Regions from separate parts of the Rahnella sp. BIGb0236 genome, predicted to be linked through region 1. Evidence: riboswitches for the same ligand, from Rfam matches in the RefSeq annotation. Region 1 holds a riboswitch; each other region holds the start of a gene.
The links. A riboswitch is a leader RNA that binds a small molecule or an ion and turns the genes downstream of it on or off. The one in region 1 is predicted to bind thiamine pyrophosphate.

Region 2: linked by a shared signal. The riboswitch ahead of thiB (thiamine ABC transporter substrate binding subunit) and the one ahead of thiM (hydroxyethylthiazole kinase) in region 1 are both predicted to bind thiamine pyrophosphate.
Region 3: linked by a shared signal. The riboswitch ahead of thiC (phosphomethylpyrimidine synthase ThiC) and the one ahead of thiM (hydroxyethylthiazole kinase) in region 1 are both predicted to bind thiamine pyrophosphate.

What each region holds. Positions count from the first base shown of each region.
Region 1 covers NZ_SOAO01000003.1:184,183-194,607, forward strand. Annotated here, with positions in the region: gene EDF78_RS07695 (DUF1837 domain-containing protein) at 1-106, shown strand, start outside; gene EDF78_RS25750 (hypothetical protein) at 103-624, shown strand; gene EDF78_RS07700 (helicase-related protein) at 652-2,673, shown strand; gene EDF78_RS07705 (ComF family protein) at 3,238-3,831, shown strand; gene EDF78_RS07710 (hypothetical protein) at 3,828-4,382, shown strand; gene EDF78_RS07715 (hypothetical protein) at 4,455-4,670, shown strand; partial or broken gene EDF78_RS07720 (recombinase family protein) at 5,074-5,631, opposite strand; gene EDF78_RS07725 (transcription factor) at 5,707-5,946, opposite strand; TPP riboswitch at 6,105-6,201, shown strand; gene thiM (hydroxyethylthiazole kinase) at 6,236-7,042, shown strand; gene thiD (bifunctional hydroxymethylpyrimidine kinase/phosphomethylpyrimidine kinase) at 7,042-7,842, shown strand; gene EDF78_RS07740 (hypothetical protein) at 7,850-8,698, opposite strand; gene EDF78_RS07745 (hypothetical protein) at 8,945-9,568, shown strand; gene EDF78_RS07750 (hypothetical protein) at 9,626-9,811, shown strand; gene EDF78_RS07755 (GntR family transcriptional regulator) at 9,866-10,425, opposite strand, start outside.
Region 2 covers NZ_SOAO01000005.1:144,761-155,185, forward strand. Annotated here, with positions in the region: gene EDF78_RS12370 (MFS transporter) at 1-867, opposite strand, end outside; gene sgrT (glucose uptake inhibitor SgrT) at 1,048-1,233, opposite strand; gene sgrR (HTH-type transcriptional regulator SgrR) at 1,336-2,997, shown strand; TPP riboswitch at 3,038-3,153, shown strand; gene thiB (thiamine ABC transporter substrate binding subunit) at 3,197-4,180, shown strand; gene thiP (thiamine/thiamine pyrophosphate ABC transporter permease ThiP) at 4,156-5,766, shown strand; gene thiQ (thiamine ABC transporter ATP-binding protein ThiQ) at 5,750-6,460, shown strand; gene EDF78_RS12400 (DedA family protein) at 6,450-7,217, opposite strand; gene EDF78_RS12405 (DNA polymerase II) at 7,468-9,861, shown strand; gene rapA (RNA polymerase-associated protein RapA) at 10,071-10,425, shown strand, end outside.
Region 3 covers NZ_SOAO01000023.1:2,209-12,633, forward strand. Annotated here, with positions in the region: gene purD (phosphoribosylamine--glycine ligase) at 1-998, shown strand, start outside; gene EDF78_RS24965 (DUF1481 domain-containing protein) at 1,064-1,750, opposite strand; gene hupA (nucleoid-associated protein HU-alpha) at 1,769-2,041, opposite strand; gene EDF78_RS24975 (YjaG family protein) at 2,232-2,822, opposite strand; gene nfi (deoxyribonuclease V) at 2,893-3,573, opposite strand; gene hemE (uroporphyrinogen decarboxylase) at 3,583-4,647, opposite strand; gene nudC (NAD(+) diphosphatase) at 4,719-5,504, opposite strand; gene rsd (sigma D regulator) at 5,610-6,125, shown strand; TPP riboswitch at 6,199-6,325, shown strand; gene thiC (phosphomethylpyrimidine synthase ThiC) at 6,438-8,390, shown strand; gene thiE (thiamine phosphate synthase) at 8,387-9,040, shown strand; gene EDF78_RS25010 (HesA/MoeB/ThiF family protein) at 9,033-9,782, shown strand; gene thiS (sulfur carrier protein ThiS) at 9,779-9,979, shown strand; gene EDF78_RS25020 (thiazole synthase) at 9,981-10,425, shown strand, end outside.

The DNA of each region.
Region 1 (10,425 bases):
ATTATTTGGGCATGAGTTTCACATATATATAGTCCCTTTTACAAATATAGATATAACGCGTAAGCAGCTAATTAAAGATATGCTAACTATAGAGGGGGATTCATGAGTGAATTAAGCTCTAATAATATTCATTTAGCGGCTCGCCTTGCAGAAGATGCTTTTGCGAGCCCTTATTTTAAAGAAATATATAAGTATATAAGTGAATTATATGACAAGTTTTTATTTGATCGGGGAGCGATAAAAATTCTTGAGCTGTCTGAAACCAATAAGATCTCGCATGCTTTACGTTTTGCCGATATTTTGTCTCACTCCGATGTTGAAGTGTATAGAACTCGTGCATTTGAAATAATAAGCAAAATAGCAGCATTCAAAAATGATGATCCATATTTCAAATTTATAGGTTCAGCGGTTATAAATAGAATTGGGGTATACGCAGCTGAAAAATTAATATCTGATGGGGTCTCATTACCCTTAGATCGAGAGATAGACTCCATAATAAAAAAATCGGTACAAAAAACAGATGACGATGGGATATATTTCACGGACAGGCAATATGAGTTGTATCAATTATTGAAAAACAGTTCAACTATTAGCTTTGCTGGCCCAACCTCAATGGGGAAATAATTTGTTATTAACGCCTATATTAAAGAGATTACGTCGAAATATAATGACAAAAATATAGTGTTGATCGTACCTACAAGAGCATTAATAAGCCAAAATGCCCTTAAGTTAAAAAATGAAATGGCGAATTCGGCATGCTCAAACAGCTATACGATAGTTACCACATCATATATGATCGATAGCGAGGTTGATAGCGGTTATATTTTTATATTAACACCTGAAAGATTGGTTAGTATTATAAGTACTATCCCTGAACTAAAGATTGATTATTTATTTGTGGATGAGGCTCAAAAACTTACAACTAAGAATGACTCAAGGAGTCTTGTTACGTATTCGGCAATAGAGCAGACTCTTAATAATAATCCGGGTGCAAAGCTATTCTTCTCATCGCCTAACCTATCAAATCCTGATGTGTTCAATTCTCTCTTTAATCGTTCAAAATCAAAGGTTTATAGAAGTACAGAAGGTGCCACTGCGCAAAATATGTATTTTATTGATTTATTAAATGACAGTTTTAGTGTTGTAAACACACACGATAGAAACCTTGAGAAAATTGAAAGGGATTTTAACAAGTATAAAAGTGCGAATGATTTAATTTATAAATTAAATCACAAGAAAAGTAAGATCATATACTGTGGTGGTGTTGAAAGTACCCTTGTTAGAACCAGGGATTTTATCAAATATCTTAAAATAAATAACAGAGCTATAAATCCGAAAAATATAGAGATATCAGCACAAATTAGAGAGTTTGTTCATGATAATTATGAACTTGCTGAAGCTATTAATTACGGTGTTGCCTTTCACTTCGGTAATTTGCCACAATCGATTAGAGATCTAATTGAACATAACTTCAAAATAGGAAATATAGAATATCTCTTTTGTACGTCTACCCTTCTCGAAGGTGTGAACTTACCTGCGAGATCTGTTTTCATTCTAACTCATAAAAAAGGCCTCAGCCCTTTAGAGCCTGTTGATTTTTGGAATTTGGCAGGCAGGGCTGGTCGATTAGCTATGGAATTATCAGGAGATATTTTTTGTATTAGAGATGAAGTTAAAATATGGGATAATAAAGCAATTAATAACATTCTATTATCAGATAAAAATGATATATCATTGACGCCAAGTTTTTATATTGAAGACAAAAAAAGATTAAATGAGTTGCATGAAATAATAGCTACAGGAGAAACAGGAAAGATTAAGAATTCTGAATTTCTGCGAACATTAGGTGATATGATTAGAATTGATACGATGCGGGATGAGAAACATCTTCCGTTAATTAATTATTTTCAACACAGTGGTAAGCCAGAAATCGTATTAAGTGCAAAAAATAGCACTAAAGATATTAATCTACCACTTAATATACTTCTGGCAAATAGCCATATCCCTGTTGACTCACAGTATAATGCGTTTAATAAAATAAAATCACTCAGTGTTAATGAAATAAAATTGTCATGGCAGCCCTCATATGATGAAATTAAATCGAAGCTGAGCTTGATTTTTGAGATTTATCAGATAGATAAGTTCGCAACTGGTCAAAATCGTCTATATTCTAATTCGATCCCTTATTACGCACTTATACTTTCTCAATGGATGTATGGTAATAGCCTTCAAGAGATAATATCAGGGGCAATAATATACAAGAAAAACAAAACCATTTATATAAAGAATGCACCAATTCCTTTTGATAGCAATAATTCATCACATATAACAGCATTAGTAAATGACACAATTAAAGATATTGAGTTGCGAGTGGGGTATTTATTGCAGAATTATATTTCACATTATTGTCAGCTCTTAACTTATGTTCATCATGGAAATCCAGGCGCAAATTGGTCACAGTTCATCGAATTCGGATCAAATGATCCTATCGTGTGGCATTTGCAAATGGTGGGTTTTTCAAGGGATTGCGCAGTATACCTCAAAAGGAATTTTTCAAAACATTTGAAAATGAACGTTGAGTCTAACAAGTTAGTAATAAAAAACAAATCAACAATTAAGGAATTGGTTAAAAAAAATAAACTTTACTCATTGGAAATTCATTCGCTTTTATGATTTTCGTAAGCCAGAGGTTAGTTAAATAGCCTCTGGTAAAACTCATATTTTAAGTGTGCTACTTTAATTTGAGTTAGTACTTAATTTTGTAACTATATTGATCTCTACTACCGGTACAACGGTGATAAACCTGCCAAGATGCTTAAACTGTTAAGCTCGATCTTTTCTACCCCGGTCCAACGATATCCTGAATCTTAAAATATCAGAGAGATGAGCGAATATCTTAAGTCGGCAGAAGGTGGCTTTGCTGGTCGCTACCTATACTGTACCGCTGCTCATGGTGCAACCTTGCACTAACAACTCTCTCATCTGTTCAATTGTCTCTTTGGTAGATCGTACGCAATTATTACTTTCCTACATTATTGTAAACATGCCTTTATCGACTGGCGCAGATAGGGCTACAGCCCTTCTAAAGCAAACGTCAGGATTTGGATTTACTTGTGGGTTGACTAATTATTGCACAAGGGTAGAGCAACCTCTCAAGCTCAACACTTTTCACTTTCGGATGAATCTTAATGATTGTAAGTTTATTCCTTGCTCATTTCTTACGGTAAAGGAAGACAGATGAACGTGAATATCAAGCCAATTTTTGGCAATTGGGATTTAGGATATGCAATGGATAAGCATATGATTAAAAGTACCTATTTGGGTGATAATGAATATGGACGGCCTCAGTTTCATAACGAACGTACTGAAGTTGGTGAGGCACTTTATCAGCTGAAATATCAGCATGACTGGAACCAAGTTGAACCACTCGCGCAGTGTCTTTTTGAAAAAGCACTCCCTCTTTTTAAGGGTATTCAGCTAATCATTCCGATGGCTGCCTCTAATCCAAGAGCCAGACAGCCAGTCACAGCAATTGCTGAAGTTCTTGCAAGTAAAATGGGATTTGGGATGAATTGTTTTGACGGATTAATTCTGAAAAAAGCCGGTGGTCCCTCTCTCAAAAATCTGAGCACCAGAGCAGAAAAACTTGAAGCTGTAGCGAATATGTTTTCATATCAAGATCTTATATCTTCTGAAGGGACTTACAACGCACTTATCATTGATGACCTTTATCACACGGGTGTATCGATGGAGGCGGCGGTTGCGGCGCTTCGTGGATATAGTAAAATAGATAAAATCTATGTCGCGGCCCTGACTTGGAAACCAGAATGAAAACCGTTTTTGTAGCTGGATCGATAACCATAAAAAAATTGGCCCCTCAAATCGTTGAGAGGTTGAAGAAAATCGTCGATAAGAATTTCAACGTTGTGGTCGGTGACGCAACAGGCGTTGACTCATCCGTGCAGCAGGAGTTGTTACAGTTGGGATGTCGTGCTGCTACGGTATTCAGTAGTTCTGTAAGACCACGCAATAACCTCGGCTCGTGGCCCGTCAACGTTGTTCATACAGATCATACACCTGGCACGCGCGCATTTTTCACTGCAAAAGATATTAAAATGGCGGAAGCCGCTGATTATGGTCTCATGGTGTGGGATACCAAAAGCCCTGGCACATTAAGTAATGTTATTGAACTTTTGTCCCGTAAAAAGTATTCAGTAGTATTTATTAATAAGTCTAAGGAGTTTATTGTTATCAAAGAACCAAAAGATGTAGACAAGTTGATAAGCTGTATGTCTGCTTCCGCGCTCGAAAAAGTTGAAGAAAAAATAAAACTTTCCGAAAGATTGGCGCGACTAAAAAATGAGCAGATAGCACTTATTTAACTAAAAATGGACACTTTCATAATGGATAAAAAACAGCTTTAAGAGGCTATTTTAAAAGAAGAAATACAAGCATTGATTGATATCCGCTTTCGCTATGAGACGGCGCGAGAAGCATGCTTTAGCGAGTTGCAAAGAGATTGTGAACGTAGTGAGGGGAACATGGCGCAGGAAGCCAGACGTGAAGAGTATCAGATTGAATTGCGTAATGCTGACCATTCAGCTAAATTAGCGTTAGATGCTCAGGAAATAATTGTCTCTGACCTGACTAAGTTGTATTCAACTATTTAATGACAACCGTTTCCGAGCGATTTACCCCAGCAGCCTTGGGTATATGGGTATTTAAGGATCATCCTGTCACGCGGCTTTTATTAATTGTACAAAATCTGTTCAATGCTCATCGTTTAAAGCATTAAGCAATTTCATTTTCTCCCCGATCTCTATCTTTTAACTGGATGAAATATCGCCAGTAAATAATTTGATATTGAAATGAATATTTATTGGATAAATGCCCCATTGTTTCTTTTGGGTATACGCAAATGAGACAAACTATAGTAGTTAACTACTTGCACTTATTTAGCATCCTTAGTCGCTAATGCTGAGAATAAGTTATCTTGTTGCTTGAACTGCTAAGCTCTAACTTTCCCTACCACCTACCTGAGTAGCCAGAATCCTTAAATATCAGTGATGTAGATCAGAAGGTCTTTAGTCGATAGAAGGTGGCTTTGCTGATACCTAACCTGTGTTGTACCACTGCTGGCGGTAAACCTTACGCTAACAATTCTCGCACCTGTTCAACGGTTGCTTTTATAGGTCTGCCGCAATGTTTTCCTTCAGACTGAGCACGCTTGATACCTGCTGTTCTACGCTCTGCGATCAGATCTTTTTCCAGGCTGGCAAGCCCTGCCATCATAGTGAGCATCGCTTTACCAACTGGCGTTGACAGGTCGAACCCTTCACGCAAGCTGACAACTTTCACGCCTTTCGTCTGCAATTTTTCCACGGTGGAAAGAACGTCAATCGTGTTACGCCCCAGGCGGTCTATAGCAATCACAATCAGCGTATCGCCTTCTCGCACATAACTGAGTAGTTCACCAAACCCTGGACGCTCTTCCGCCTTGATTGCACCACTCACCGCTTCATCACTGAACCAGCGAGTAACGCTATAACCAGCATCGGTTATCTGTTGCTTCTGGTTTTTAACGTTCTGGTCGCTGGTGGAAACTCGCACATATCCGATCACCGTTGTCATGATGTTCTCTAAGTCTCAAAAGGTAGTATCAAAATAACCTCGTTAACTAAACGTAGATACCGATGATCTTGTTAATCACAGCTTCGAGGTATCAAGCCCAGAGGCTTTAAGCCGTTCGGTGAGATTTCTCATTTTGCTGAATTCAGTACCAAAACTGGCTTTAAGTCCCACACCCTCGCAAAACTCTTTAGCAGTGACGTTTTTCAGGTGGTCGGCGTATTTGATCATCTGGAGGTGCATTTCAACCGTTTGACCATTTCGCGGTGCGCTGTTGATGGCTTGCTTAATGCTCTCGTAGATCTGGGTTTCTGTCATTTGCATATCTCACTTATCAAATTTAGATAATCAAGAGGTTTTGTCATACAGATATGGGGTACAAGCTGGGGTACAGCGTGAAGAAGCGATAACCGGAAGGGCGGGCTTGCGTCAGCAAGCAACTTCCCCTAAGCTGGCAAAAAGTATAGAGATTCAATCTTCATGACTCGGGGTGCCCCATCACTGATGGGCTGAGAAATACCCGTACCACCTGATCTGGATAATGCCAGCGTAGGGAAGTCAGGTATCTCTCCCGATACCGCCTTCTTTAGCGCCGGTGGGGAGATTTATGAATATCCAACCTGCCGTATTTTCCGGCGCTGTCGCCGCCGCTTCCTTGCAACAACTCCGCCTTTCCGCGCCGCTGGTTCATTGTCTGACCAACGACGTGGTGCAATCTTTTACGGCCAATGTCCTGCTCGCACTGGGCGCTTCACCCGCGATGGTGGTGGATCCTGCCGAGGCTGCGCAGTTCAGCGCTGTCGCCGACGCGTTACTGGTGAATGTCGGCACGCTGACACGCCCTCACAGCGACGCCATGCTGGTGGCCATCCACGCTGCCCGTCAGGCCGGAAAACCCTGGGTGCTGGATCCGGTGGCGGTGGGCGGTCTGAGCTGGCGTACCGAATTCTGTCTGGAACTTATCAAACTTAACCCGGCGGCGATCCGCGGAAATGCCTCGGAAATTCGTGCGCTCAGCGGGCTGACTGCCGCCGGGCGTGGCGTCGACAGCGGTGACGACTCGCTTTCTGCCATTCCGTCAGCGCAGCAACTGGCACGGGAAACCGGCGCGGTAGTGGCCGTGACCGGCGAAACGGATTACGTCACGGATGGCGAACGCTGTCTGGCGGTGGCGGGCGGCCATCCGATGATGACCCGCGTGGTCGGCACCGGTTGCGCCTTATCGGCAGTTGTCGCCGCCTTTTCGTGTTTGCCGGGCGATCGCCTGAATCATGTGGCTGCGGCCTGCCGGGTGATGTCCTGCGGCGGTGAGCGGGCCTGCGCGGTGGTGAAAGGGCCGGGCAGCTTCACGGCTGCGTTTCTGGACAATCTGTATCTGATGAACGAAGGCTGGCTGAACGGGGAGGGGCAGTAATGAAACGGATCAATGCCCTGACCATTGCCGGCACCGATCCCAGCGGAGGCGCGGGGATCCAGGCAGATTTAAAAACCTTCTCGGCGCTGGGCGCTTACGGCACCAGTGTCATCACCGCACTGGTGGCGCAAAACACCCGTGGCGTGCAGTCGGTTTATCACATCGAACCGGATTTCGTTGCCGCGCAGCTGGATTCCGTGCTGAGTGACGTCCGCATCGACAGCACGAAAATCGGCATGCTGGCGAACAGTCAGATCGTGGAGGCGGTGGCGGAGCGGCTCAGATATTACCGGCCCGCTTTTGTGGTGCTGGATACTGTGATGCTGGCGAAAAGCGGCGATCCGTTGCTGTTGCCGGAAGCCGTCGATGCTGTACGCCGTTTGCTGATCCCGCAGGTGTCGATCATTACACCGAATCTGCCGGAGGCCGCCGCGTTGCTGGAGTGTAGCGTGGCAGCCAGTGAAACCGAGATGCGCGAGCAGGGGGAGGCGTTGCTGGCGATGGGATGTGACGCGGTGCTGATGAAAGGCGGTCATCTGAGTGATGAGGAAAGCCCTGACTGGCTGTTTACCGCCGATTCCCGCGAGCGTTTTACAGCGCCACGCGTCAACACCCGCCATACGCACGGCACAGGATGTACGCTTTCTGCGGCACTGGCCGCCTTGCGCCCGCGCCACAACAACTGGGCAGATACGCTGCGCGAGGCGAAAGCGTATTTACAGCAGGCGTTGATGCAGGCGGATTCACTGGAAGTCGGCCACGGCATCGGGCCGGTGCATCATTTCCACCGCTGGTGGTAAACAGATATCAGGCGCGGCGCAATGTCTCGCCAAGCGCCTGTTCAGCCTGACGGAATTTCACCAACGCCTGCTGCAAATGCACGGCATCGAACGGGTTAAGCGGATAGAATTTTGCGTCTTTGCGCGGTCTAAGCATGACGCGGATTTTATTCGCCGAAACCCGTTCAAACAGGTAACTGGCAATATCGTCATTCTCTTCATCTTTCCATGACAGCAGCACCGAAGCATGTTCACCGCTACGGCGTCCGATAAACTGATCGTGTGTCCACAGACCTTCACATTCACCGTCTTTTTGCAGTTTTTTGCCGCTGAACCACGGTGATTCAGACAGCGTCCACAACGCCTGCGGTGAGATTTCCTCATGCACCTGACGCCACAGAGGACGGTTGTTGTCCATTTGCCAGCAGGCCATGCCCAGATAATCATTCAGTTCACGCCAGTCATTTTCCAGCGTGTCGCGAAGTTCAGGATCCTGAATATGCATGAACTGTTGCAGGCCGGTCGGTTGTTCGCCCAGCTTGTTATAGGCGATCACCGTCATCGTGCGGGGCTTGCGGCGGAAAGTGACCCACAGCAGCACTTTAGGAATACGAAAGGTAATGGCCTGCACGGTCAGTTTGTAGCGGTTGCCGCGTGACATCACCAGCCCGCTGGAGGTGCCGCGTTTGTCCTGATAATTTCTCACCAGCACCACGCTGTTCTGACCCATCCAGCCTGTGAGGTAATGTTCCTTTTCGCTTTCCGCCACATCCAGATCACGGGCGATCTGACTGATTTTTTCCTCATCGAGCTGGGAAAGGGACAGTGACTGTTCTGCGCTGTAGTAGCTTTTTTTCAGGAGGGTTGCGGCTGGCATAGAAAGTATCCACGATATTGATGTGGTTTACAGCTTACACTAAGTTGTCATACAGATTTCAGGGGTAACCCGCAAAATTTGAACCGCGTCGCAAACTGCCTGCGTGGCCGGTTTTTCGCTTACGGATATTTTCTCTGTTGAAATTTTACGAGACGTCTCGACAAAAATAGCTTTGGTGATTGTGATTACGGGCGGTCATATTATTCTTGCAGGATTGATTTTCACACTGCGGGAATATAATAAAAGATGACGTTACATGAAAAGGTTGTTGCCGAGACGATGACAACAATGAATGCGGCTTTTGTACAGTTAAACGTCCCGCTTATTATAAGGCGTATTCGACGGAGTGATATTATCTGGCAGCAACGCCGTGCGAGACGTAATTTACGGCAACCCGAAAAACATCTTCTTAACTGGAAATGGCTATTTAAGCAATACAGGAAAAACCAGCCACGGGAATCCGGTATGGAACAAACGGCTTATGTGTTTTGCCTCAACAATCCTCATCAGGAGCGGGCTGCGTTCCTGCTGAAGTCATGTAAGCCAGTGAAGGGTCCTGTTGAGTTAAACTCATTGGAAAATTTTTATCGTAAGACGCAAGGGCATCCACTCAAAGGAAAAATGCTCCGTTACAGTCTTTGCATGATGGTTATTTATGCCGATAGCCTTAATGAAAATAGAATGTTGGAAAAAGAGAGTGCAAAGTTCATTATTAAGGATATTGTGAATGAGGAAGTTATGCGGTTTTATATCAGCGAAGCACCAATGACTCCCGTTTTCGGGAAAATGGAATGTGAATCCACTTACTATTTGTTAAATCAATATATGAAAGTAAACTTTGTTGATCGGAGTTATTCATTGTTGAAGTAAATAATGTTTAACAGAGTGAATATATCATCGGTATACATTATGTAAAAGGAGCAGCACATGGAGTTGGATAGGGAAAAAATGACTCATTTGACGCCAAGGCAGGTGAGAATGGTGGAAAAAATTGTTGGTTTTTTGAGGTATTGCGATGAGAAATGTCCTGAGGGTGATGTAGATGACCTCGACGTTTTTGGTCCTCCTGAAGCCTTTTATCGCCCGTCGAAGGAATGGAACAAACTGCCCTGAATCCTGCTTTCTTCCCGCGTTTAACGACAACTTCTGAACGCGGGAAGTACTCACTCACTCGTTGTCAAACCAGTCACTGTTTTGTTCAGCGATCGGGGTGATGGTGGAGATCATTTCCTGCAGATGAACGCGGATCGCTTTTTCAGCGGCGTCCGGGTCATGAGCCTTCAGCCCGTCAAAAATCGCATAATGCTGCGCAATCAGATTTTCCGGAGGAGACACTTTACTGAGTGTTAAGAAGCGTACGCGATCCATCGTCGCCTTGATGTGCTCGACGGTTTCCCATGCCAGACGGCAGTCAATGATCTGTGTAATGGTGCGGTGGAACTCATCATCGAGCAGCAGGAATTCCTGCGTTTGCTGACTTCTTGCCGCCAGCGTCTGACGTTCCAGGTTATGTTCCAGCAACGCCAGATCTTTGTCCGTGACCACCATTGCTGCGCGACGCACCACTGCCGTTTCGACCGCTTCACGAATGAAACGACCGTCAGCCACCCGCTTGGACGAGATTTTCATGACATAGGTGCCGCGCTGCGGTAAAACCTGAACCAGACCGGCCTCGGCCAGTTTGATAAAGGCTTCGCGAACCGGCTGGCGGGACACGTTAAAGCGCG
Region 2 (10,425 bases), on a different contig from region 1:
GAAAATGACGCCGCTCGCCACGGCATACAGCATCAGCTTGCGTTTGCCGGTACGTTTCACCAGATAGCCTGCCAGCAACATTGCCGGGATTTCCAGCCCGGCGGCTGTCCCCATCAGCAAACCTGCCAGCCCTTCCGGTAAACCTAAATCACTGGTGATGTACAACGGCATATCAATGACATACATGATATTGCAGGTCCACATCAGCAAAGAGGAAAAGAACAGCAGACGCACATCTTTGTTGCGCCAGGCGCTGACGTGTACCACTTTTTCATCCACCGGTTGTTCGAGGCGCGGCACCGACGGTAGGAAAAACAGGATCATCAGAATACTGCCGACAAACACGGCGGCGGCGCTCAGGTACATCGGAGTAAAACCGTAATTCAGCGCCAGCATGAATGACAGCGGCGGGCCGAGCACCCAGGCCAGCGACAACATCGCACGCATCATTGAGCTGAACATCACCACTTCACTGGCGGAGCGGTCGGCATGTTCACGCGCCAGCGCAAACAACTGCGGCATTGATGCATTCCCTATCGCCGCCAGCAATACGCCGACGGTGATCAGCACCAGATAATCACGGCTGAAGGCGAAAACCAGGCTGTTACCGAGCGCCATCAGGCAGCAAAACATCAGCAGTTTTCGCCGGTCACCTTTGTTATCCGAACGGTTGGCCAGCAGGAAACTGATGGCAATCCCGGCCACCGCATTGACGGTATAGAACAGACCGACCCACATTGGCCGGACTTTCACTTCATTGGTCAGAAACAAGCTGAGTGTGGGCGCCTGCAACGCTCCCGCGATACCACACAGCAAAGACACCACCAGAAAGGTGACATAAATGGCATTAATACGAGGTTTTGACATGACGCCGTCCCTGAGAAATGAAAGCCCATAAAACAAGACAGACAGTGTAGCGAAGTTTCAGGAAGTTCTGGGGAATGAACAAAAAAAGCGTGTAAAAAAACCAGTGAGTTTCCTCACTGGCTGGTGACATTACACCATTACTCAGAAAATCGAATTTTGACGGGCCTGCCATGAGCCGGATTACAAATGCTGGCGATAGTCTTTTTCATCCACAGAATCTAAATCCCACTGCGTGAGACGGGACAAAATATCCAGGCGGTATTGCACCGGCACCCAGGACAACCAGTCAGCATGATTTTTAGAGGCGTTCCTCTTAATGGCTTCAAAATAACGCTGGTAAAAACGGGCGTTCAGACTGCGTTTCATGCTGACCTCCGGTCATTCACAACAGGCTTTCGTTGAGAAACAGTATCGGAGTATTATGAGGAAAGATAAATTGATGAAGATCGCCCACGGAGTTCCTCTTTTATGTCCTCGTCCCGTTTGCAACAGCAGTTCATCCGCCTGTGGCAAAGCTGCCACGGTGAAGAAACCGAAACCACGTTGCAGGCGTTGTCTGAGGTTCTCAATTGTTCGCGCAGACATATGCGATCCTTGCTCAGTACCATGCAGGAACAGGGCTGGCTGCAATGGGATGCCGAAGCCGGACGCGGCAAACGTTCCACGCTGAAATTCCTGTATACCGGGCTGGCTCTCCAGCAACAGCGCGCCGAAGAGCTGCTGGAACAGGACCGGATTGATCAGCTGGTGCAACTGGTCGGCGATAAGGATCGGGTGCGTCAGATGTTGCTGTCCCAGCTCGGACGCAGCTTCCGTCAGGGTAAACATATTCTGCGCGTGCTGTATTACCGCCCGCTGATTAACCTGCTGCCCGGCACCATGTTACGCCGTTCAGAAACGCATATTGCCCGGCAAATTTTCAGCGGCCTGACACGCATAAATGAGGAAAACGGGGAAGTAGAAGGGGATCTTGCCCATCACTGGCAGGAAATTTCTCCGTTGCACTGGCGTTTTTATCTGCGTCCGGCCATTCATTTTCATCATGGCCGTGAACTGGAGATGGCCGACATCATCGCCACGTTCACCCGCCTGACCGCCCATCCGCTGTTCAGCAACCTGAAAACGGTCACCACGCCCACGCCGAATGTCATTGATATCCATCTGAATGCCCCTGACCGCTGGTTGCCGTGGCTGTTCGGCAATATCCACGCGATGATCCTGCCGCAGGAATGGCAATCCCTGCCTGATTTTGCCCGTCATCCGGTCGGTACCGGCCCTTACGCTGTGGTGCGTAATCTTAAAACACAACTGCGCATACGCGCCTTTGATGAGTATTTTGGCTTCCGGGCGCTGATAGACGAAGTGAATATCTGGGTGCTGCCGGAACTGAGTGAAGAACTGGTGCATTCCGGCGTACAGCTTCAGGCCGATGAATCCGGCAAAAGTGAGCTGGAAAGTCGTCTGGAAGAAGGCTGCTATTTCCTGCTTTTTGACCAGCGTTCGCCGGTCGGACAATGCGATGCAACGCGCCAGTGGTTGTGCGATTTACTGAATCCCATCGCCCTGCTGAACAATGCAGAACCGATTTATCAGCGCTACTGGTCTCCGGCGTATGGCTTGTTGCCGCGCTGGCACCATAAAGCCCCGCAGCCGCGTCCGCCCCGACCGCAAGGTCTGACACAGGTGACCCTGACCTTCTACGGCGAGCATTCTGAACATCAGGCAATTTGTAATGCCCTGCAACCGCTGCTGGCGGCGGAAGGCATCGAACTGATCATTCAGGTGGTGGATTACGCCGTCTGGCACCGCGGCGACGCCAAAAGTGATCTGTGGCTCGGCAGTGCCAACTTTACCCTGCCGCTGGAATTCTCACTGTTTGCGCATTTCCATGAATTGCCGCTGGCGAAACATTGCTTCAGTGAAGGAATGGAAGAGGACGCCGCGCAGTGGCACGCGGGCAATTTGTCGATGGCGAAATGGAGTCAGAAACAGACAGTCAGCCATCAGATCCACCCGCTGTTCCATCACTGGCTGGTGTTGCAGGGACAACGAAGCATGCGCGGCGTACGCATGAATACCCTCGGCTGGTTCGACTTTAAATCCGCGTGGTTTGCGCCACCGGACAGTTAATCGGACTATCGCATCGCGCCGTTAGTCTCTAGAATGACATCCGTTCTCAACGGGGTGCCAGCACTTGTGAAAGCAAGTTTACATATGGCTGAGACCTGATACCCGTCGAACCTGATCCGGTTAATCCCGGCGGAGGGATTTGAGACTGCGCGATGCTTACTCAAAATCCTTTGCCCTTTCATTTTTTTGGAGCGCAAAGTTGAAAAAATTATTGTCCTGCCTGCTGTTACTTTCTGCACCTGCATTTGCGGCAAAACCTGTTCTGACGGTTTATACCTATGATTCTTTCTCTGCCGACTGGGGTCCGGGTCCGGCGATCAAAAAAGCCTTTGAAGCCCAATGCGGCTGCGAGCTGAAATACGTCGCGCTGGAAGATGGTGTGTCTTTGCTGAACCGTTTGCGGATGGAAGGTAAAAACAGCCAGGCCGACGTCGTCCTCGGGCTGGACAACAACCTGTTGCAGGCGGCTGAACAAACCGGTTTATTCGCCAAAGCGCCGAAAACCGACGCCGTACTCACCGTCCCCGGCGGCTGGAATGACAGCACCTTCGTGCCTTATGATTACGGCTATTTCGCCTTCGTCTATGACAAAAACAAACTGAAGAACCCGCCAAAAAGCCTCGATGAGCTGATCAACAGTGACCAGAACTGGAAAGTGATTTACGAAGATCCGCGCACCAGTACGCCGGGTCTGGGCCTGATGCTGTGGATGCAAAAAGTCTACGGCGATAAGGCACCGCAGGCGTGGCAAAAACTGGCGAAGAAAACCGTCACCGTCACTAAAGGCTGGAGCGAGGCCTACGGGTTATTCCTCAAAGGCGAAAGCGATCTGGTGCTGAGCTATACCACTTCTCCGGCGTATCACATCGTCGAGGAGAAGAAAGATAATTACGCGGCAGCTGACTTTACCGAAGGGCATTACATGCAGGTGGAAGTGGCGGGTCAGCTGGCGAACAGCAAGCAACCGAAACTGGCTGAAGCCTTCATGAAATTCATCACCACGGAAGATTTCCAGAAAGTGATCCCGGCTGGCAACTGGATGTATCCGGTGGTGGATACGCCGCTGCCAGACGCCTTTAAACAGCTGACCGTACCGGCCAAATCTCTGCAATACAGCGCGCAAGACGTCGCGACTCACCGTGCACAATGGATCCAGGCATGGCAGAACGCCGTCAGCCGTTGATCCCGCGCTGGCTGTGGCCCGGTGCCATCGCCTCACTGGCTATGCTGCTGGTGGCGGCGCTGGCACTCGGCTCTCTGTGGCGTCATGCGCCACAGATCAGCGGTGCCTCGCTGTGGCAGGATCCCTATCTCTGGCATGTGATCCGCTTTACCTTCTGGCAGGCGCTGCTGTCGGCGCTGTGCTCGGTGCTGCCCGCGATTTTACTGGCACGCGCCTTGTTCCGCCGCCGTTTTCCCGGCCGTCAGCTGTTACTGCGTTTATGCGCGATGACGCTGGTCTTGCCGGTTTTAGTCGCCGTGTTTGGCATCCTCAGTGTTTACGGAAGACAGGGCTGGCTGGCGCAAATTTGCGGCTGGCTGGGCATGGATTATCGTTTCTCGCCGTACGGTTTACAGGGCATTTTGCTGGCGCATGTCTTTTTCAATCTGCCGCTGGCGACACGTCTGTTATTGCAGGCGCTGGAGAATATCGCCGTTGAGCAGCGCCAGCTCGCCGCGCAACTGGGCATGAACGTCTGGCAGCAATTCCGCTTTGTGGAGTGGCCCGCGCTGCGCAGGCAGATTTTCCCCGCCGCCGCCTTAATTTTCATGCTGTGTTTCGCCAGCTTCGCCACCGTGCTGTCGCTGGGCGGCGGTCCGCAGGCGACCACCATTGAACTGGCAATTTATCAGGCGCTCAGTTACGACTACGATTTAAGCCGCGCCGCGACACTGGCGCTGATCCAGCTGTGTTGTTGTCTGGCGCTGGTGTTGCTCAGCCAGAAACTCAGTCAGGCGTTGCCGGTCGGACAAACGCATGCTCAGCGCTGGCGTAACCCGGATGACTCGCCGCTGCGTCGCATCGCCGACGGCGTGCTGATTGCCCTCGCGTTGCTGCTGATCCTGCCGCCGTTGCTGGCGGTGATCGCCGATGGCATCAACCGCGCGGTGGTCAGCGTATTACAACAGCCTGCATTGTGGCAGGCGTTATGGACGTCAGTGCGTATCGCGGCCGGTAGCGGGATCTTATGTGTGCTGCTGACCATGATGTTGCTGTGGAGCAGCCGCGAGTTGCGCTTACGCCAGAGAAATGGCTGGGCGCAGGCGATGGATCTCAGCGGCATGCTGATCCTCGCCATGCCGGGCATTGTACTGGCGACCGGCTTTTTCCTGCTGCTCGGCGATACCACCGGTTTGCCGCAATCGCCGTGGCCGCTGGTGATCCTCACCAATGCGCTGATGGCGGTGCCTTACGCCCTGAAAGTGCTGGATAATCCGATGCGCGATGTGGCGGAACGCTACACGCTGCTGTGCCTTTCGCTGGATATGCGCGGCTGGCAGCGGTTGCGCCGGGTGGAACTCAGCGCGCTGAAACGCCCGATTGCCCAGGCGCTGGCGTTTGCCTGTGTGCTGTCGCTGGGGGATTTCGGCGTGATTGCCTTGTTCGGCAATGAAAATTTCCGCACCTTACCGTTTTATCTGTACCAGCAGATTGGCTCTTACCGCAGCCAGGACGGTGCGGTGACGGCGCTGTTATTACTGCTGTTATGCTTCCTGTTATTCACCCTGATTGAGAAACTGCCGGGCCGCCATGCTGACGCTGAATAAACTGACGTATTTGTATGAACATCTGCCGATGCGCTTCGATTTACAGATCGAAGCCGGTGAACGGGTGGCGATCCTCGGCCCGAGCGGCGCGGGAAAAAGCACCCTGCTCAGTCTGGTCGCCGGTTTTCTGGCTCCGGTCAGCGGACAAATCCGGCTTAACGGCGCGGATCACAGCGCCACGCCACCGGCGAAGCGCCCGGTCTCGATGTTATTTCAGGAAAACAATCTGTTCTCGCATCTGACGGTGCGTCAGAACATGGGGCTGGGATTGCATCCGGGGCTGAAACTCACCCCGCAGCAGAAGCGCGAGCTGGAAGATATCGCCCGGCAGGTCGGGCTGGAAGAGTGTCTGGATCGCCTGCCGTCGCAGCTTTCCGGCGGTCAGCGTCAGCGCGTCGCACTGGCACGCTGCCTGTTGCGCAGTCAGCCGGTTTTACTGCTCGACGAACCCTTCTCCGCACTGGATCCGGCGCTACGCAGTGAGATGCTGAGTTTGCTGGACAGAGTGTGCGGACAGCGCAACCTCACTTTGCTGATGGTGTCGCACAATCTGGATGACGCCGCGCGGATTGCGCCACGGACATTACTGATCGTCGATGGCCGGATTTTTTACGACGGACCGACGCAGGCACTGGCCGACGGCAGTGCGCCGGAAGCCAGAGTTCTCGGGATTATGCCGGGGCTTAGCGGGTGATCACTTTCCACAGCAAATGACCGTAAACCGGCATCATGGGTTGCTGGCTCAGCATCACCAGGCTGACCACTGTCGCGATCAGACTCAGTACGCACACCACGCGTAAACGCGGCAAGGGCAGCCATTTGCTCATCGCATCAGGCGAGGCTTTGCCAGCACGGAACCAGCGCCACAGCAGCCACGCACTCAGCCAGATCAGCACAACCGCGGTAAACAGCAACCATTTGAAGACCGAGCTGTTATGGCTGGCGGGAATATCAATGGCGACACCGGCCAGAATGCCGGGCAGGAAGTAAACAGGTGGCCAGCAAAGACAGCCGATGATATTCGGCGGCGCAAATTTATACGGCGGCAGGTTCAGCATCCCTGCGACCATCGGCACCAGCGGACGGGTCGGACCAATAAAACGCCCGATAATCACCGTGGCAAAACTGTGGCGATCCAGCGCATAACCGGTTTTATCCAGTAATGACTGGTAACGTTTGAGGAAACGCCAGCGGTGCAGCGGCTCCTTGAAACCCCGGCCGATAAAATACGAGGTCCAGTCACCAAAGAAACAGCCCAGCCCTGCCGCCAGCCAGGCTTCGTACAATCCCACCTGACCGCTGCCGATCAGCGTCCCCAGCGTGGCCATCATGACGGTGCCGGGCAAAATCAGCCCCACCAGCGCCAGTGACTCGAAGAAAGCCACGACAGCGACAATAATTAATGCGAAGCCCACCGACTGAGCGACCAGATGTTGTAGATAGGCTTCCATACATTCCCAGAATTCTGTTACGCCAATTGCGTAGATAAATGAGACAACTGTGAGTTTTACGCCTTCTCATTGTAGTAAATACATCAAGCGGCTGAATTGTCAGCGCATGAACTATCACAGTCAACCGGGTAATTGTATGCGTATTTGGCAGAGTCCGGAGTCGTAGACAAAGACTGTATAAATAACCATACTCTGTTTCTGATCTTTATCTGTTCATCTCTACCGTTCCGAGGCGCTTATTACTTCCACCATTGCCCGTCCCGCTGCTGCCAACACTGACACCCCGCCGCGTCAGGGATTTGTGCTGACCCGCCACTGGCGCGACACGCCGCGCGGTACGGAGGTGGAATTGTGGCTGGCGACGGACGCAGGCCCGCAGAAAGTGCGCCTGCCGTTACAGGAATCGGTGGCGTTTATTCCGGCCGAACAGCGTGCGACAGCGGAACGCCTGCTGGCCGATGAAAAAAATGTCAGCCTGCGTGAATTGCCGTTACAGGATTTCCGCTCGCGGCCGGTTCTCGGCCTGTATTGCCCGCAACACCGGCAGCTTATGCGGATGGAAAAACTGCTGAAAGAAGGCGGTGTCAGCATTTTCGAAGCCGATATCCGTCCGCCGGAACGTTTCCTGATGGAACGCTATATCACCGCGCCGGTGTGGTTCAGCGGCAAACCGGGGCCGGGAAATCTGCTGGTGGAGACCAAAATGAAGCCCGCCGACGATTACCGTCCGCCGCTGAAACTGTGTTCGCTGGATATCGAAACCAGCGGCAACGGCGAGCTGTACTGCATCGGTCTGGAAGGCTGCGGCCAACGCCACGTGTATATGCTCGGCCCGCCAAACGGTGCGCCTGACGCGCAGTTTGATTTCAACATGGTTTACGTCGACAGCCGTCCGCAGTTGCTGGAAAAACTCAATGAGTGGCTGGAGAGGTACGATCCTGACGCCATTATCGGCTGGAGCGTGGTGCAGTTTGACCTGCGGGTTTTACAGAAACACGCGGATCGTTACAAAATTCCGCTCAAATTCGGGCGCGGCGGCGGTGAACTGGAATGGCGCGAGCACGGCTTCAAGCAGGGCCACTTTTTTGCGGCCGCCGCCGGACGCCTGATCATCGACGGCATTGAAGCCCTGAAATCGGCATTCTGGAACTTCAACTCGTTCAGTCTGGAATTTGTCTCGCAAAGTTTATTGGGCGAAGGCAAAGCCAGCGACAATCCCTATCAGCGGCTGGCCGAAATCGAACAGCGTTTCCGGGAAGATAAACCGGCGCTGGCACGCTATAACCTGAAAGACTGCGAACTGGTCACGCGGATTTTCGCCAAAACCGAGCTGATGCCGTTTTTGCTGGAACGCGCCTCGGTGACCGGTCTGGCGGTCGACCGCAGCGGCGGGTCGGTGGCGGCATTCACCCATCTTTATTTACCCCGCATGCACCGCGCCGGTTATGTCGCGCCCAATCTGGGCGAATTAGAGGGCGAAATGAGTCCCGGTGGCTTTGTGATGGATTCGCGCCCCGGCCTGTATGATTCGGTGCTGGTGCTCGATTATAAAAGCCTGTACCCGTCGATTATCCGCACCTTTCTGATCGACCCGGTCGGGCTGGTCGCCGGACTGCAACAACCGGATGACGAACATTCCGTGCCCGGCTACCGTAACGCCCGTTTCTCGCGGGAAAAACATTGTCTGCCGGAAATTGTCCGCCAGATCTGGATGGGACGCGAAGACGCTAAAAAGCAAAAAAACAAACCGCTGTCGCAGGCACTGAAAATCATCATGAACGCCTTTTATGGCGTGCTCGGCTCCAGCGGCTGCCGTTTCTTTGATCCGCGCCTTGCGTCCTCCATTACCCTGCGCGGGCACGACATCATGCGTCAGACCCGCGAGCTGATTGAAGCCGAAGGCTTTCAGGTGATTTACGGCGACACCGATTCCACTTTTGTCTGGCTGAACAAAGCCCATTCGCAGGAAGAGGCCGACGCGATTGGCCGCCGTCTGGTTGAACAGGTGAATGCGTGGTGGAAAGGCCATCTGCAACAGGAATACGGGCTGGAAAGCGCACTGGAACTGGAATTCGAAACGCATTATCAGCGTTTCCTGATGCCGACCATTCGCGGCTCGGAAACCGGCAGCAAAAAACGTTATGCCGGTCTGGTGAAAGACGCCGACGGCGAGCACATCGTTTATAAAGGGCTGGAAACGGTGCGCACCGACTGGACACCGCTGGCGCAGGAGTTTCAGCAGGCGCTGTATGAGCGGGTGTTTCACCGCCAGCCGTATCAGGATTACGTGCGCGATTACGTGGCGCGCACGCTCAGCGGCGAGTTTGATGACAAACTGGTGTACCGCAAACGCCTGCGCCGCAAGCTGAGCGATTATGAGAAAAACGTCCCGCCGCATGTCCGCGCGGCGCGCCTGGCAGATGACTATAATGTGCTGCACGGTCGCGCCAAACAGTATCAGAATGGCGGCTGGATCAGCTACGTGATGACCACGTCCGGCCCTGAACCGCTGGAAAACCGTCAGTCGCCCATCGACTACGACCATTATATCGAGCGTCAGCTGGAGCCGGTCGCCGATGGCATTTTACCTTTCCTTCACGACGATTTTGCTACACTCATTACAGGGCAGATGGGATTATTCTGAGCAAAAAACGGGGCACTTTGGGATTCACAGGTGACGAAACGCTTACCTTCCATTACCATAGCGCCCTTTCCCATTTCTGAATCATCCTCACACAGTGAACAACTCCGCGCCATCTGGCGGGGAAAGAAAACTATTGCCCGTGAAACATCGCGGGCTGAGCAAGCATTGCGCAGTCGCCGTATACAGAGCACACAACACAGAGAGAGATTATGCCGTTTACATTGGGTCAACGCTGGATAAGCGATACGGAAAGCGAATTAGGATTAGGAACCGTGGTCGCGCTGGATGTGCGCATGGTCACCCTGCTTTTCCCCGCCACCGGTGAAAACCGTTTGTATGCCCGAAATGATTCCCCGATCACCCGCGTGATGTTCAATCCCGGTGATACCATCAGCTGTCACGAAGGCTGGCAGTTGCAGGTCGAAGAAGTCGTTGAAGACAAAGGTCTGTTGACCTATATCGGCACCCGTCTGGACACCGAAGAAACCGGCGTCGCCATGCGCGAAGTGCTGCTCGACAGCAAACTGACTTTCAGTAAACCGCAGGATCGCCTGTTCGCCGGTC
Region 3 (10,425 bases), on a different contig from region 1:
CCGCGCAGCTTGAAGGCTCTAAAGCGTTCACCAAGGATTTCCTGGCCCGCCATAACATTCCAAGCGCAGATTATCAGAACTTCACCGAGATCGAGCCGGCGCTGGCCTATCTGCGTAGCAAAGGCGCGCCGATTGTCATCAAAGCTGACGGTCTGGCGGCGGGCAAAGGTGTCATTGTGGCAATGACGCTGAAAGAAGCTGAAGATGCCGTTCACGACATGCTGGCGGGAAATGCGTTCGGCGATGCGGGCCATCGTATCGTTATTGAGGAATTCCTTGATGGCGAAGAAGCGAGTTTCATCGTCATGGTCGACGGCACCAATGTGCTGCCGATGGCGACCAGTCAGGATCACAAGCGCGTAGGTGACGGCGACAGCGGCCCGAATACCGGCGGTATGGGCGCGTATTCCCCGGCACCCGTGGTGACTGACGAAATCCATCAGCGCGTGATGGATCAGGTGATCTGGCCGACTGTGCGCGGGATGGCAGCGGAAAACAACACATACACTGGCTTCCTGTACGCGGGTCTGATGATCTCCGCCGATGGTCAGCCAAAAGTGATCGAATTCAACTGCCGTTTCGGCGATCCGGAAACTCAGCCGATCATGTTGCGTCTGCGTTCGGATCTTGTGGATCTTTGTCTGGCCGGTGCTGAAGGCCGTCTTGCAGATAAAACCTCCGAGTGGGATCCGCGTCCTTCACTGGGCGTGGTGCTGGCCGCCGGTGGCTATCCTGCTGATTATAAAAACGGTGACGTTATCCATGGTCTGCCGCTGGAAGAAGTGCCGGACGGGAAAGTGTTCCATGCGGGTACCCGTCTGCAGGATGAGCGGGTGGTGACGAATGGCGGACGCGTATTGTGTGTGACCGCATTGGGTAAAACCGTCGAAGCGGCTCAGGCCCGTGCGTATGATTTAGCGAAAGATATTCACTGGGATGGCAGCTTCTGTCGCAAAGACATCGGTTACCGTGCCATCGATCGCGAACGCAATCAGTAACCCTGCCTCACCTGACGATCAAAAAAGGCACGCTTCGGCGTGCCTTCTCTTTTGCGAAAACGGGATCAGAGATCAGACTCTTTCGGTTCCCATTTACAGAAGTCTTCATTGGCGACCAGCAACAGTTCATTGCCTTCCGGTGCCGTCAACCAGGCCAGGCCCAGATTATCGTTACTGCGGCTTGCGCGTTTCGCCAGCCAGACCTGAGAACGCACGGTCAGCTCCGGAGTAACCTGTTCGCCCGCGCAGGTGGTGATAATACCTTTATGCCAGCGGGCCTGAATCAACCGAACATTTCCCGCCTTCAACGCACTGCTCAAATCCAGGACTTTTGACGCTTCGTATTTATAGCGCTCAACGTCATCTGAGGACAATTTTTCGCGGCGCTCAGGCAGTTGTCGCTGCATAAAGCTGACATGGCCCTGCTCGTCAAAACGCAACATAACGCCCAAATCTGTTTTGGTCGCATGGGTTTCTTTGACCAGATGCAGTTGGCCCTGCTGGAATTCGTATCGGGTAATGATCGTATCGCCGCCGTAATAGGGGCTGTAGACGTTGAGGATCGTTTGAGGCTCGTTCTGTGCGCTGTCTTCGCGCCAGATCCGGTTGATGCCTTGATCGGCCACATAGCCGCTGGCAAAGAATAATTCGGAAGTGTTTTTAGAACTGCAACCCACCAGACCGAGCACCAGTAAACCTGCTACCAGTCTGGGGGTGATAAACTGAAGGGGCTTAAAGACCCCTTCGCTTATTCTTTTCACTGCAAGCAATTACTTAACAGCGTCTTTCAGAGCTTTACCAGAAACGAACGCAGGCACGTTTGCAGCTGCGATTTTGATTTCTTTACCAGTCTGTGGGTTACGACCAGTACGCTCGTTACGATGATTTACCTTGAAAGTCCCGAAACCAACCAATTGTACAGCATCACCTTCTTTCAGAGACTCGGTAATAGCAGACAGAGTAGATTCAAGAGCAACTTTGGCCTGTGCTTTGGAAAGATCAGCTTTGTCCGCAATTACATCAATCAGTTGAGTCTTGTTCATAAGTTATCCTTTACAGTGTGTTTATCGTTTGCAAAGCATCGAGTGCGACGGATATGCCGATTGACAGCACCCTCCTGCATACACGCACCGATAGCCACTTTTTTTACGCCCCCCAAATGTAGACCAGACAGGGTGCGGATGTGAAGCCTTAAGGCACGACAAATCAGGCGTTAAATCACGTTTTCTCGCCTTATTGCGCTAAATTTATGCCAATGTTACTGACAGCGGCTTCACGCAGGTCAGAACGTAACCCTTTTATTAATTCCAGGTCACGCTCCTCACAGTCAGCCAACAGGCGAAAAATCTCCCATTGGATGTCCCATTCTTCTTCAACAGCAGGAATGACCTTAAGTTCTTCATCGGTCATTTCTTTACCGGCCTGGGTCATTTCCAGCATCGCGACAGTACGAATTGACGTCTCGCTGACGGCAATCGCATGAGACAGCGTTTCGCCACTCAGGCGCGAATGAATCAGTTCGCCTAATGCAATACAGGCGTCGATGGCCGGATACACCCCATAGAGGTCGTAATCGTCGGAAGAAGGCACTGCTTCCTCCAGTTTTTCGAGCTGTGAGTCAAAATTGACCTTGGCGTCTTTTACCACCAGCGTTTCCCAGATTAAATCCAGAATACGGCGGTAAAGCTGTGCTTCGCCAAACCCGGTTTCCAGGCAAAATGCCTGATAGTTCGGGTACATGCGTTCACACAAGCTCGCCATAAACGTCACGTGTTGCCAGCTTTCCAGCTTTTCGAGACGTAAATGAATTGGATTACGTAACATGAGTTGATCTCGTTAACTTTTCTGCGCGGGAGTTTACCTGAAATAAATCAATATCCCTATTCCTTGATTCCTAAAGATCATCACTCAACCGTTGCCAGCGTTGAAACGCCGCCCGGTTTGATGCCACGGCATCAGCCCAACGGGTCGGTTCCGGCAGCCGATATTGCCGCATGCATTGTTCCACCCAATAAAGAGAGGAGTCCATGCTGATCCGATTACCAGGCGAGATGAACAATGGATTACAGCGTAGCTTGCTTCGCCACACCCAGCCAATCTGTTCATCGCCTTCATACAGCCCCTGTCTGCTGTGTAGCGCTTCACCTAACGGCAGGAACTGCCCGCATAAACGGCTTTTCGCCACACCAATGGTCGGCACGTGAATCATCAGGCCAAAATGACTGGCGACACCGAGGCGCCGCGGATGCGCGATCCCCTGCCCGTCAACCAGAACCAGATCAGGGTGCGATGAGATTTGCTGCCAGGCTTGTAAAAGTGCGGGAAGCTCACGGAAAGAAAGGAAACCAGGAATGTAGGGCATGACGGTCGGAATGCGGGCTATCTGATATTCGACCAGCTCCAAAGTTGGATAACTCAGAACAGCGACCGCCGCGCGGGTGACCTCACCGCCCTGCTCAAACCCGACATCCACACCGGCGATCAACGACGGTGTGGTGAATTCAGGCGGATCCTGCAGTTCAATCTGATCTGCAAGGATCCGTTGCTCTTCACGTAACGCGCGCGTGTCGATCATAACGCCATGTTACTCGTGATACTGGCGGGACAAGCTGTGTACCGCTTCCACAAAAGCGCCCGCATTTTCTGGCGGAACGTCCTGGTGGATACCGTGGCCAAGATTAAACACATGGCCATTACCTTTGCCGAAACCAGCCAGAATGGTTTCCACTTCCTGCTCAATCCGCACCGGTGAGGCGTAAAGCATGGAAGGATCCATGTTGCCCTGAATCGCCACTTTGTCGCCAACCCGACGGCGCGCTTGGGCAATATCGGTGGTCCAGTCCAGACCCAGCGCGTCACAACCCGTTGCCGCCATCGCTTCCAGCCACTGGCCTCCGCCTTTGGTAAACAAGGTCACCGGCACACGGCGGCCTTCGTTTTCACGGATCAGGCCATCGACGATTTTGTGCATGTAGTTAAGGGAGAACTCGCGGTAATCGCGAGGTGTCAGTACGCCGCCCCAGGTGTCAAAAATCATCACCGACTGCGCGCCCGCTTTAATCTGAGCATTAAGGTAAAGAATGACGCTGTCGGCCACTTTATCCAGCAACAGGTGCAAGGTAGACGGATCGGCGTACATCATTTTTTTGATTTTGGTAAAGGCTTTGCTGCTACCGCCTTCTATCATATAAGTCGCCAGCGTCCACGGGCTACCGGAGAAACCAATAAGCGGCACTTCACCTTTCAGGTTTTTACGGATGGTACGCACGGCGTTCATCACATAGCCCAGCTCCATTTCAGGATCCGGAACCGGCAGCTTTTCGACATCAGCACGATTGGTCAGTGGCGAAGAAAAACGCGGGCCTTCACCGGCTTCGAAATACAGCCCCAGCCCCATCGCATCAGGAATGGTCAGGATGTCGGAGAACAGGATCGCTGCATCCAGCGGATAGCGACGAAGCGGCTGTAAAGTCACCTCACAAGCCAGTTCGGCATTCTTACACAGCGACATAAAATCGCCGGCTTCAGCGCGGGTTTCTTTGTACTCCGGCAAATAACGGCCAGCCTGACGCATCATCCACACCGGTGTAATGTCCACAGGCTGACGTAACAAAGCACGCAGGTAACGGTCGTTTTTCAACTCATTCATTCTTGCTCTTTCCTTCAATATTCGGGCTGCCCGACAATCATCTGACGGCATTCTATCACGCAAAACTGACGCTAGACGTCGTCGTCTTCGCTTTCTGCGCGGCACTGCGCAACGGTATCTTCAATCAGACGCCGGGCAATCGTCCCCGGCGGCGGCAATTGCGGCAAGGCGTCAAAGCGGTACCAGCCCGCATTCAGCAACTCTTTCGGATCATGCACTATCTCGCCGCTGTCGTAATCAGCCATAAACGCCATCATCAGCGAATTGGGGAACGGCCACGGCTGGGAACTGACATAACGGACATTCTTCACGCGGATGTTGCTTTCTTCCATCACTTCGCGTGCCACGGTTTCTTCCAGCGTTTCGCCGACTTCTACGAACCCCGCCAGCACCGTGTGGATGCCATTACGATGACGGACATGCTGCGCCAGCAAAATCTCATCGCCCTTGCGGATCGCCACAATGATGCAGGGCGCAATTTGCGGGTAATAGCGCTCGCGGCAGTGTCCGCAGAGCGCAGCCCACTCAGTTTTGCTGACGTGCATTTCATGTCCGCAGTAACCACAAAACTGATGAGAACGGTAAAATTCTGACAGCTGCACACCACGGCCGACCAGCTGGAATAATCCGCGATCCTGATCCAGCAACTGACGGGCGGAAACCATATGGTTTGGCATCGCCTGACGAACCAGCCAGACCGGTTCGCCCTGCCATTCGCCAATCTGACGCGCTGTCTTACCGGTCAGAGAAAATTGTGCAGCGCTGCCAAACGGCAGTTCGCCCTCAGGCAGCCACAGCTTGCCTTCCTGACTGATGACCCACCAGCCGTTGTGTTGCTCAGTAATCTGTAATTCCATAATTGTTGTTGCATAACCTCGTCGGGACTGACAATCTGAGAGTGATCTTTACATATTAGTAACGTTTCTTTTCGGTTACTTTTTTTATTGCTCACGGAGTCAACCATGCTAAATCGTCTGGAAAGACTGACCCAACGCGTTGGTGGCAGTAATGAATTAGTCGATCAGTGGCTACACGCGCGTAAAGAATTGCTGGTTTCTTACTGCACACTGGTCGGCCTGAAACCCAATAAAGAAAAACATACACCTTTGAATGAAAAGGCGCTGGACAGTTTTTGCCATCACCTTGTCGACTATCTTTCTGCCGGGCATTTTCATCTTTATCCACGCATCATTGAAGAAGTCGATGGTGCCGACAGCCCGAAGAAAGTGAAGGCGGCAAAAATCTATCCTGCACTGGAACTGAATACTGAAGCTATCATGGCTTTCCATGACAGTTACACAGAAACTGATATTGATGATGACAATGCTTTCGCGTTTCATTATGCATTATCGGATATCGGTGAAGCGTTAGATGCCCGTTTTCAGCTGGAAGATCAATTAATTATCATGGCCTTCGAGCCGCCCGCGGAGGGTGCGTTACCTCCGGCGAATGAACCTGATCTCGCCAGACCGGCTTAACGTGTTACCACCCTAAGACCCTGCTCAGGGTTACAGTTTTACTTGTAGTTTAAAAAAACGCCTCCTATATTGAGGCTTCTTGTCGGAGTGCCTAGCGCATAATTTTCTGTTGAGAATTACGCCAGGCTGAGACCGTTAATTCGGGATCCGCGGAACCTGATCGGGTTAGTACCCGCGAAGGGAACAAGAGTAATGTTATGCGTTCAGCACAATCTGGCATCAGGCCGCCCGTGCTTCACCGCCCATTTTTACTCCTGCCGTAAACCTCCAGACAAGCAATTTTCCATCACGTTTTTTTGCGAGGAATTTGCTATGTCGAGTACCCAAAAACCCGTTACTTCAGAAAAGAAATCGTCAAACCGCCGTGAACAACGCGCGCAGGCTCAGTCATTTATCGACAGCCTGCAGGGCGAAGCCTTTCCAAACTCCCGCCGTATTTATCTGCACGCTGACCGCGACGATATCCGCGTGCCGATGCGTGAAATCCAGCTCAGCCCGACACTGGTCGGCGGCGGCAAAGACAATCCGCAGTTCGAAGATAACGAAGCAATCCCCGTCTATGACACCGCCGGGCCTTATGGTGATCCGTCGGCAGTGATTGATGTACACACCGGTCTGGAAAAATTACGCACCCGATGGATCAACGAGCGGGCGGACACGGAAGAACTTCCGCAGGTCAGTTCCGGCTTTACCCAGCAGCGTCTGGCGGATGAAGGTCTGGACCATCTCCGGTTCGAACACCTGCCACGCCCGCGCAAAGCGATGTCGGGTAAAAATGTCACGCAGTTGCATTACGCACGCAAAGGCATGATTACGCCTGAAATGGAATTCATCGCCATCCGCGAGAATATGGGGCGTGAGCGGATCCGCGGCGAGGTTTTGCGCCAGCAACATCCCGGCGAAAGTTTTGGTGCACATCTGCCCGCCAACATTACGGCGGAATTCGTGCGTCAGGAAGTCGCCGCCGGTCGCGCCATCATTCCTGCCAATATCAATCACCCCGAATCAGAGCCGATGATCATTGGCCGCAATTTTCTGGTGAAAGTGAATGCCAATATCGGCAACTCGGCGGTGACGTCATCCATTGAAGAAGAAGTTGAGAAACTGGTGTGGTCGACGCGCTGGGGCGCGGACACGGTAATGGATCTCTCCACCGGCCGCTATATTCATGAAACCCGTGAATGGATCCTGCGTAACAGCCCGGTGCCGATCGGTACAGTACCGATTTATCAGGCGCTGGAAAAAGTGAATGGCGTGGCCGAAGACCTGAACTGGGAAATGTTCCGCGATACGCTGCTGGAACAGGCAGAGCAAGGCGTCGATTACTTCACCATTCACGCCGGTGTGTTGCTGCGCTACGTACCGATGACCGCCAGACGCCTGACCGGCATTGTGTCGCGCGGCGGTTCAATCATGGCGAAATGGTGTCTTTCTCATCATCGCGAAAGTTTCCTGTATGAGCATTTCCGTGAAATTTGCGAAATCTGCGCCGCTTACGATGTCTCGCTGTCCCTGGGCGACGGCCTGCGTCCTGGCTCGATTCAGGATGCCAATGACGAAGCGCAGTTCGCCGAATTACGCACGCTCGGCGAACTGACTAAAATTGCCTGGGAATACGATGTTCAGGTGATGATCGAAGGGCCGGGGCATGTGCCGATGCAGATGATCCGCCGCAATATGACCGAAGAACTCGAGCATTGCCACGAAGCGCCGTTCTATACCCTCGGCCCGTTGACCACCGATATTGCGCCGGGTTACGACCATTTCACTTCCGGCATCGGTGCCGCGATGATTGGCTGGTTTGGCTGCGCCATGCTCTGTTATGTCACGCCAAAAGAGCATCTCGGCCTGCCGAACAAAGAAGACGTTAAGCAAGGTTTGATTACCTACAAAATCGCAGCCCATGCCGCCGATTTAGCCAAAGGCCATCCGGGGGCACAAATCCGCGATAACGCCATGTCAAAAGCGCGGTTCGAATTCCGCTGGGAAGACCAGTTTAATCTGGCTCTTGATCCGGCCACCGCCCGCGCCTACCACGATGAAACGCTGCCGCAGGAATCCGGCAAAGTCGCACACTTCTGTTCAATGTGTGGCCCGAAATTCTGTTCGATGAAAATTACTCAGGAAGTTCGCGATTACGCCGCCGCGCTGGAAGCCAAAGCCCAGCCAATAGAACTCGTTGAATCCGGTATGGCGCAGATGTCAGCTGAATTCCGTTCACGCGGCAGCGAGCTTTATCATCCTGCCACGGAGATCAACAAATGAATCAGTCATCGCAACCCTTCCCCGCCGTTCCTTTTCACCTCGGTTTATATCCGGTGGTTGATACGGTGGAATGGATCGCCCGCCTGCTGGAAGCGGGCGTTAAAACCTTACAACTGCGCGTGAAAGACTTACCCGATGGGGAAGCCGAACCGGCCATTATTGATGCCATCGCGCTGGGAGCGAAATATCAGGCGCGGTTATTCATCAACGATTACTGGCGTCTGGCGGTAAAACATCAGGCTTATGGCGTGCATCTGGGTCAGGAAGATCTGGATACTGCCGACCTTGAGGCAATCCGTCAGGCCGGTTTACGACTGGGCGTGTCCACCCACGACGATGATGAAATGGCGCGCGCTGTCGCCGTCAATCCTTCGTATATCGCCCTCGGCCATATCTTCCCGACGCAGACCAAAGATATGCCTTCGGCACCGCAGGGGCTGACAGAACTGGCCCGACACATTGAGCAACTCGACGGGAAATTCCCGACGGTGGCTATCGGTGGGATCAGCATTGAACGCGCGGCATCGGTTCTCGACTGCGGCGTCGGCAGCATTGCCGTCGTCAGCGCCATTACACAGGCAACGGACTGGCGCGCTGCCACCGCCGAACTGCTGGCTTTATGCGCCAGCAAGGGGCAGGAAAATGCTTAACGATGCGGCTTTTATGCGCTACAGCCGCCAGCTGATGCTGGAGGAATTTGGCCCGCAGGCGCAGGAAAAGTTACAGGCGGCGAAAGTGCTGATTGTCGGACTCGGCGGGCTGGGTTCTCCCGCCGCGTTATATCTGGCGGCGGCCGGCGTCGGCACGCTGGTTCTGGCCGATGACGATCAGCTGCATATCACCAATCTTCAGCGACAAATCCTCTATCGCACGGCAGACCTTGATCAGAACAAAGCGACGCTGGCAAAGCGCGAACTGCTGCGCCTCAACCCGTTGTGTGAAGCCGTAACCCTGACAGAACGGCTGGCAGGGGAAGCGTTAACCGGAGCCGTGTCGGGTGCCGATATTATTTTGGATTGCAGCGATAACATGGAAACCCGACATGCGATCAATAAAGCCTGCGTGGATGCGGGGAAAACCTTGATCAGCGGCAGCGCCGTCGGATTCAGTGGTCAGCTTCTGGTACTCGACGCTCCCTACGCACACGGTTGTTATGCCTGTCTGTATCCGGATCAGGAAACGGTGCAGCGCAACTGCCGCACATCGGGTGTGCTCGGGCCGGTCGTCGGCACCCTCGGCACACTTCAGGCGCTGGAAGCACTGAAAATTCTGGCCGGATTACCGTCGACACTGAGCGGAAAGTTGCGGCTGTTCGACGGCAAAACACAGAACTGGCGATCGTTGCAACTCACGCGTTCTCCAGCCTGTTCTGTTTGCGGAGGCCATCCGTGAACATTCTGGTTAATGACGAACCGCATCACGTCGCAGAGCCAATTACGCTGCATGCCCTGCTCAATCTGCTGGCGCTGAATCCGGCGGGCAGCGCACTGGCAGTCAATCAGGTCATTATCCCCCGTGATCACTGGGCTGCACATTGGCTGGAAGACGGTGATGAGATCCTGCTTTTTCAGGCGATAGCCGGAGGCTGACATGTTAAAAATTGCTGATACCACATTTACGTCGCACCTTTTTACCGGAACCGGGAAATTCGCCAGCCCTGCGCTGATGCAACAGGCGCTGGCGGCATCCGGTTCTCAACTGGTGACCATGGCGATGAAGCGCGTCGATCTGCGTCGCGGTGGTGATGACATTCTTTCCCCGCTGCAACAACTCGGCGTGCGGTTACTGCCCAATACATCGGGGGCAAAAACGGCGGAAGAAGCAGTGTTCGCCGCACAACTGGCAAGAGAAGCTTTGGGTACCCACTGGGTAAAACTGGAAATTCATCCGGATGTAAAATATCTGCTGCCCGATGCCGTCGAAACGCTGAAAGCCGCAGAGATACTGGTGAAACAGGGTTTTGTTGTTTTGCCGTATTGCAGCGCGGATCCGGTTTTGTGTAAGCGTCTTGAAGAAGCGGGTTGTGCCGCCGTTA